DNA from 2 places in the Comamonas sp. 17RB genome. Region 1 is predicted to be linked to the other one. Evidence: predicted binding sites of a transcription regulator. Region 1 holds the regulator's gene; the other holds the start of a gene.
The links. Region 1 encodes sigma-54, which starts transcription at its own class of promoters, with help from an activator protein. Its sites were predicted from a motif close to TGGCANGNAANCTGCTTT; they were not measured.

Region 1 (4,012 bases):
CTGCCGTGGCCGGGCTGTCCACCACCTGATCGCTGTAGGCGGCGGCTTCGACCTCATTGACCACCAGGGTGTGGACCAGGGGCCACCAGGCTTCGGGCAGCTCGCGCACCGGTGAAGGGTTGAAGACCACGCGGCAGCCAGCGCTGCGGGCCGCCTCCAGCACCTGCTCCAACACGCTGTCCGAGGTCTCGCGCTGCAGCAGCACGAAATCGGCCTGGGCCAGCACATTCAGCAGTGCCTCATCCGGCAGCTCCAGCAGCACATTGGCGCCGGGCACCACGCAGATCCGGTTCTGGCCATTGCCCTCCACCAGCACCATGGCCGCACCGGTGGAGACCCCGTCCAGCACCTGCACATGGTCCATGTCCACGCCGGCGTCGTGCAGCGCCAGCCGCAGGCTGTTGCCATGGTGGTCGCGGCCGACGCAGCCAAACAGCGTGACCTGGGCGCCGTGGCGTGCGCAGGCCACTGCCTGGTTGCCGCCTTTGCCGCCGGGCAGGTAGCGCAGGCTGTGGGCCATCACGGTTTCCCCGGCCCGGGGCACGCGTTCCAGGTGCAACACCGCATCCATGTGCAGGCTGCCCACCACGGCGATGCGGGCCACGCTGTGCGGGTGATCGGGTTCGGGCTGCGCCGACAGCAGCTTGCGAGGCAGCGCGGAAGAAGAAAGCGGTGCAACCATGGGGTGTCTCCTTTGCTGCCAACGGCCGTGGCATGTGCGGAATGAACCAAGGATGGCTGCACGATACCTCCAACTGCCGACGCTGCCCAGCCGGTTTGCACGGGTCTGGGGGATTGCGGCAACGCAGCATGCCCGCAGGGGCTCCGCCACCGCAGGCTGTGGCCTCACCGGGCGTCCCGCAGCCCTCTGCAGCCCCGCTGCGCTTACAGCGTCTTGCGCAGATTGGCCGGCGCGATCTTCAGCGCCTCACGGTACTTGGCCACGGTGCGACGGGCGCATTCGATGCCCTGCTCCTTGAGCATTTCGGCGATCTGGCTGTCCGACAGCGGCTTCTTGGCGTTCTCGGCCGAGACAAACTGCTTGATCAGCGCCCGCACCGCCGTGCTGGAGGCATTGCCACCGGTTTCCGTGCCCAGCCCGGAGCCGAAGAAATACTTGAGCTCGAAGGTGCCGTGCGGCGTGGCCATGTACTTGGCGGTGGTCACCCGGCTGATGGTGGACTCGTGCAGGCCCAGCTCGTCGGCGATGTCGCGCAGCACCAGCGGGCGCATGGCCAGTTCGCCGTGCACGAAGAAGTTCTTCTGCCGCTCCACGATGGCGCGCGACACCCGCAAGATGGTGTCGAAGCGCTGCTGCACGTTCTTGATGAACCAGCGCGCCTCCTGCAGGCGCTGCTGCAGGCCGGCATGGCCTTCGCTGCCCTTGTGGCCGCGCAGCGCACCGGCATACACATCGTGCACGCGCAGACGCGGCAGCACGTCGGGGTTGAGCTGCACGTTGAACTGGGGCGTGCCTTCGCTGGCACGGCGGCCGGCGCGGGTGACGATCACGTCCGGCACGATGATGTTGCGCTCCACATTGACAAAGCGCCGGCCGGGCCGGGGCTCCAGCCGGGCGATCAGTGCCATGGCCATGCGGGTGCGCTCCTCGCTGCTGCCCGTGGCCTGCATCAGGCGGCGCACATCGCGCCGGGCCAGCAGGTCCAGCGGCTGGGCGCAGATGGTCAGCGCCGTCTCCACCACACTGGCCTCGGCCTCACCGCGCTGCAGCAGATGGTTCAGCTGCAACTGCAGGCATTCGGCCAGCCCCTGGGCGCCCACGCCCACCGGCTCCAGGCTGTGCAGCAGCCGCAGTGCCACGGTGAAGCGGTGCACCAGCTCGTCGAGCTGTTCCGGGTCGTCCGTGCCGGCCAGGCCCTCGGCCAGGGACTGCAGCGACTCTTCGAGGTAGCCGTCGTCGTTCAGGTTCTCGATCAGGAAACGCAGCACATAGCGGTCCAGCTCGGACAGGTGCAGCGACAGCGACTGGCGCAGCAGGTGGTCGGTCAGCGATTCATGTGCACGGGCCAGATCCAGGGCGCTGACTTCATCGCCATCGCCGCCCTGTGCGTTGCGCGCCGGGGCATCGCCGCCCCATTCGCTGTCATCGGGGCGCAGTTCGCTGGTGCCGTCGCCCTCCCAGTCGGGGGCATCGTATTCCGTGCTGCCGGGGCCTTCCGCACTGTCGGCGGGCGCCTCCGCAGCCCCTGCCGTCAGCGCGCCATCGGCGGCATAGTCATCGCTCTGCGCCGGCGTATCCGACTGGGACAGGCCGAAGTCTTCGCGGGGGGCGTCGTCGCTGTCGACTTCCAGAAACGGGTTGTCGTCGAGCATCTGCTCGACTTCCTGCGCCAGCTCCAGCGTGGACAGCTGCAGCAAGCGGATCGACTGCTGCAATTGCGGCGTCAGCGCCAAATGCTGCGACACCCGCAGTGACAAACCAGGCTTCAACGCGACGCTCCCTCTCTGTGATCTTGTATGTGTCGTGGCGGCGGAAGTGGCGGGCTACATCCTGAAATGTTCGCCCAGGTAGACCCGCCGGACGTCGGCGTTCTCCACAATCTCTTCCGGTGTGCCCTGCGCCAGCACATGGCCGTCGCTGATGATGAAAGCGTGGTCGCAGATGCCCAGCGTCTCGCGCACGTTGTGGTCGGTGATCAGCACCCCGATACCGCGCTCCTTCAGGAAGCCGATGATGCGCTGGATCTCGATCACCGCGATGGGGTCGATACCGGCAAACGGCTCGTCCAGCAGGATGAAGCGCGGCTGCGTGGCCAGGGCCCGGGCAATTTCCACGCGGCGGCGCTCGCCACCCGACAGCGCAATCGCCGGCGAGGAGCGCAGGTGGTCCACGCGCAGCTCCTTGAGCAGATCGGTCAGGCGCCGCTCCACCTCGGCCTTGGTCAGGGGCTTGCCCTGTTCGTCCTGCTGCAGCTCCAGCACGGCGCGGACATTGTCTTCCACGCTGAGCTTGCGGAAGATCGAGGCTTCCTGCGGCAGATAGGACAGGCCCAGGCGCGAACGCTGGTGGATGGGCATGTTCGCCACCGAATGGCCGTCGATGTAGATGTCGCCGGCATCGCTGCGCACCAGGCCCACGATCATGTAGAACGAGGTGGTCTTGCCCGCGCCATTCGGGCCGAGCAAGCCCACCACTTCGCCTTTCTGCACGGCCAGGGACACGTCCTTGACCACCTTGCGGCTGCCATAGGACTTGGCCAGATGGTGCACTTCCAGGCGGCTGCTGGCGCCTGGGGCGGTCGGGGTGTCGGAAGAGCGGGTCACGGGTTGCGCAATTTCATGGTGTCCGAAGGCTTGAGCGGCTGCGCACTCGGCGCCACCGGGGCCTGCGGGGGCTGGGTCTTGGGCGCCAGCACGGCGCGCACGCGGCCACCGGAGCCGGCAGCCGCTTCCTCGCTGCCCGGCGTGGCGCGGCGGTTGCCGTCCACGGTGAACACATCGGTCAGGTTGTTGTAGGTGATGATGTTGCCGGTGATGTCGTCACTCAGCGTGGCGCCGGTGTAGCGACGCAGCTGGCCCCGCTGGATCAGGCGCACATCGTCCTTCTTGCCGTCGTATTCGATGATTTCGCCTTCGCCTTCCACGTACTCTTCGGGTGCACCGGGCTGGGTGTCGCGCTTTTGGCGGAAGAACGCGCGCTTGCCGGGGGCCGCCCAGACCTTGCCGAACTGGTAACCCTCGGCGTCCTGGCGCACTTCCAGCTTGGCGCCGCGCAGCACGATGGTGCCCTTGGTCAACACCACATTGCCCGTGAACGTGCTGACCTGCTGCAGCTCGTCATGGTGCAGCGCATCGGCTTCAATGTTCATGGGCTTGTTGCGATCGGCCTTTTCGGCCTGTGCCGTGCCCATGGCAGCTGCCAGGACCGTCAGCGCGAGTATCGGGAGGAGTTTGCGTGTCATGTGAGAAGGCATGAATCTTGCAGCCATTGTAGGGCACTGGTTTTCCCCAGGGCTGCCCTGTGGGCGACTCGCAGGGAAATCGACACAAA
Region 2 (4,012 bases), on a different contig from region 1:
GTTCAGTGACCCGTTCTACCGCAACGGCCCCAACGACCAGGGGGTGGGCTGGAACGTGCTGGCCTCGCTGCAGCGCGTGGGCCTGGGCTTCGGGCTGGCCGCGCTGGTGGGAATTCCGCTGGGCTTTGTGATCGGGCGCTTCCGCTTTCTGTCACGCATGTGCAACCCGCTGATCAGCCTGCTGCGCCCGGTCTCGCCGCTGGCCTGGCTGCCGATTGGCCTGCTGGTGTTCAAGGGCGCCAATCCCGCCGCCATCTGGACCATCTTCATCTGCTCCATCTGGCCCATGGTCATCAACACCGCGGTGGGCGTGCAGCGCGTGCCCCAGGACTATATGAACGTGGCCCGCGTGCTGAACCTGAGCGAATGGAAGATCGCCACCACCATCCTCTTCCCCTCGGTGCTCCCCTATCTGCTGACCGGTGTGCGCCTGGCCGTGGGCACGGCCTGGCTGGTCATCGTGGCCGCCGAGATGCTGACCGGCGGCGTGGGCATCGGCTTCTGGGTCTGGGACGAGTGGAACAACCTGAACGTCAAGAACATCATCATCGCCATCTTTGTGATAGGCATCGTGGGCCTGCTGCTGGAATGGGCACTGGTGAAACTGGCTTCGGCCTTTACGTTTGAAGAGGTGAAAGCATGAACCATCCGACCTTGCACAACCCGTCGCTCTCCACCAAGTTCATCCAGATCCAGGGCGTGGAGCAGACCTTCACCACGACCAAAGGGCTGTTCCCTGCGCTGCGCGACATCAACCTGAACATTGCCAGGGGCGAGTTCGTGAGCCTGATCGGCCACTCGGGCTGCGGCAAATCCACCTTGCTGAACCTGATTGCCGGGCTGACCACCCCCACCGCCGGCAATCTGCTGTGTGCCAACAAGGAAATCAAAGGCCCGGGGCCCGAGCGCGCCGTGGTGTTCCAGAACCATTCCCTGCTGCCCTGGCTGACCTGCCATGCCAACGTCCATCTGGCCGTCGAGCGCGTGTTCGGCAAAAAGGAAACCAAGGCCCAGCTCCAGGCCCGCACGGCGGCCGCACTGGAACTGGTGGGACTGAGCCACGCCGCGCACAAGCGGCCGGGCGAAATCTCCGGCGGCATGAAGCAGCGCGTGGGCATTGCCCGGGCACTGTCCATGGAACCCCAGGTGCTGCTGATGGACGAGCCATTTGGTGCACTGGACGCCCTCACCCGTGCCAAGCTGCAGGACGAGTTGCTGGAGATCGTGGCCCGCACCCGGAGCACCGTGGTCATGGTGACCCATGATGTGGACGAAGCCGTGCTGCTCTCCGACCAGATCGTGATGCTCACCAACGGCCCCGCCGCCACCATTGGCGAAGTGCTGCAGGTGCCGCTGGCGCGCCCGCGCAACCGTGTGGCACTGGCCGAAGACCGGGACTACCAGCGCTGCCGCAAGGCGGTGATCGATTTTCTCTACACCCGCCAGGGCCATGTAGAAAAAGCGGCCTAGCCCCGCCCACAGACACCAGGCACCGCAGGCGTGCACTGCGGTGGTCCACGGCAAGCGCTGAACACACCACGAACGCACCACCACGGTGCGTTGCAATACCGGGTGAAACACCCGCTCCCGGGCAGGTCTCTGGCGCTAACTGGCACAGAAACTGCTTGAAATGGACAAGGCCACCGCTGGCCCGCAGACCTGCTATGCAATGGCGCAAAGCAGGTCGCACAAGACAAAGGCGTCTTTTCCCCGCAGCACACCGCTGCCCGGAGAGGACGCCTTTTTTGTTTTCGAACCTGGAATGAAGCAACCACCCACGGGGGCACGATGAAAAAATCCCAACTGGTTCTGGTAGGCAACGGCATGGCCGGTGTGCGCGCCCTGGAAGAGCTGCTGAAGATTGCACCCGATCTGTACCAGATCACGGTCTTCGGCGCAGAGCCCCACCCCAACTACAACCGCATACTGCTCTCGCCCGTGCTGGCCGGCGAGCAGACGCTCGATGAAATCGTGCTCAACGACTGGTCCTGGTACCAGGACCACGGCATCCATCTGCACACCGGCTGCACGGTGACCGAGGTGGACCGGGTGCGCCGCGTGGTGCATGGCGTGGATGCGGCGGGCAACACCATCAGCGCGCCTTATGACCGCCTGGTGCTGGCCACCGGCTCCAACCCCTTCATCCTGCCGCTGCCCGGCCACGATCTGCAGGGCGTGCTGGCCTACCGCGACATTGCCGACACCCAGGCCATGATCGACGCGGCCACCCGCTACCGCCATGCCGTGGTCATCGGTGGCGGCCTGCTGGGGCTGGAAGCGGCCAACGGCCTGATGAAGCGCGGCATGCAGGTGACGGTCGTGCATGCCAGCGAATGGCTGATGGAGCGCCAGCTCGACGATGTGGCCGGTCGGATGCTGCAGCAGTCGCTGGCCGAGCGCGGCATGCAGTTCCTGATGCAGGCCCAGACCCATGAGCTGCTGGCCGGCGACATCGGCCGCGTGCGTGCCGTGCGCTTCAAGGATGGCAGCGAAGTCCCGGCCGATCTGGTGGTGATGGCCGTGGGCATCCGCCCCAATACCGCCCTGGCCCAGCGCATGCACCTGCATGTGGACCGCGGCATTGTGGTCAGTGACACGCTGCAGACCGTGACCGACCCACGCATCTACGCGGTGGGCGAATGCGCCGCCCACCGCGGCGTGGCCTACGGCCTGGTGGCCCCGCTGTTCGAGCAGGGCAAGGTGCTGGCCAACCACCTGGCCGAATGGGGTATCGGGCGTTACCAGGGCTCGCTGACCTCCACCAAGCTCAAGGTCACCGGGATCGACCTGTTTTCCGCTGGCAACTTCCAGGGCGGTGCGGACACGGAAGAAATCGTGCTGCGCGACCCTTATGCCCCCGGCGGCGGCGTCTACAAGAAGCTGGTGATCCAGGGCGACAAGCTGGTGGGCGCCTGCCTGTATGGAGACACCGTGGACGGCAGCTGGTACTTCAAGCTGCTGCGCGAAGGCCGCTCGGTCGCCGACATCCGCGACCGGCTGATGTTTGGCGAGTCGAACATCGGCGACACCGGCCACGAAGGCCACAGCAAGGCCTCGGCCATGGCCGACAGCGACGAGGTCTGCGGCTGCAACGGCGTGACCAAGGGTGCCATCTGCAAGGCGATCAAGGACAAAGGCCTGTTCACGCTGGACGAGGTGCGCAAGCACACCAAGGCCAGTGCCAGCTGCGGCTCCTGCACCGGGCTGGTGGAACAGATCATCATGTTCACCGCCGGTGGCGACTATTCCAGCACGCCCAAGACCAAGGCGGTGTGCGGCTGTACCGACCATGGCCACCAGGCGGTGCGCGAGGCCATCACCCAGCACCACCTGCTGACCACGGATGCGGTCTTCCGCTTCATGGAATGGCGCACGCCCAATGGCTGCGCCACCTGCCGCCCGGCCGTGAACTACTACCTGATCAGCACCTGGCCCAAGGAAGCACAGGACGACCCGCAAAGCCGCGCCATCAACGAGCGCAGCCACGCCAACATCCAGAAAGACGGCACCTACAGCGTGATTCCGCGCATGTGGGGCGGCGAGACCACGGCCGACGAGCTCCGCCGCATTGCCGATGCGGTGGACAAATACCAGATCCCCACGGTCAAGGTCACCGGCGGCCAGCGCATCGACCTGCTGGGCGTCAAAAAGGAAGACCTGCAGGCGGTGTGGAACGACATCGGCATGCCCAGCGGCCACGCCTACGCCAAGGCGCTGCGCACCGTCAAGACCTGCGTGGGCAGCGAATGGTGCCGCATGGGCACACAGGACAGCACCCAGCTGGGCAAGGACCTGGAGCGGGCCATGTGGCGCATGTATGCGCCGCACAAGGTGAAGTTTGCCGTCAGCGGCTGCCCGCGCAACTGCGCGGAATCGGGCATCAAGGATGTGGGCATCATCGGCGTGGACAGCGGCTGGGAGATGCACATCGCCGGCAACGGCGGCATCAAGACCGAGGTGGCGCATTTCTTCACCAAGCTCAGGACGGCCGAGGAGGTGCTGGAGTACACGG

Region 2: the regulator sigma-54 is predicted to act here: its motif matches at 1,611-1,628, upstream of nirB (nitrite reductase large subunit NirB).

Annotation. Positions count from the first base shown of each region.
Region 1 is NZ_JASHHY010000013.1:24,733-28,744, reverse strand. It holds gene QM470_RS20255 (ribokinase) at 1-682, opposite strand, end outside; gene QM470_RS20250 (RNA polymerase factor sigma-54) at 886-2,451, opposite strand; gene lptB (LPS export ABC transporter ATP-binding protein) at 2,506-3,285, opposite strand; gene lptA (lipopolysaccharide transport periplasmic protein LptA) at 3,282-3,923, opposite strand.
Region 2 is NZ_JASHHY010000001.1:70,698-74,709, forward strand. It holds gene ntrB (nitrate ABC transporter permease) at 1-643, shown strand, start outside; gene QM470_RS00320 (ABC transporter ATP-binding protein) at 640-1,470, shown strand; gene nirB (nitrite reductase large subunit NirB) at 1,789-4,012, shown strand, end outside.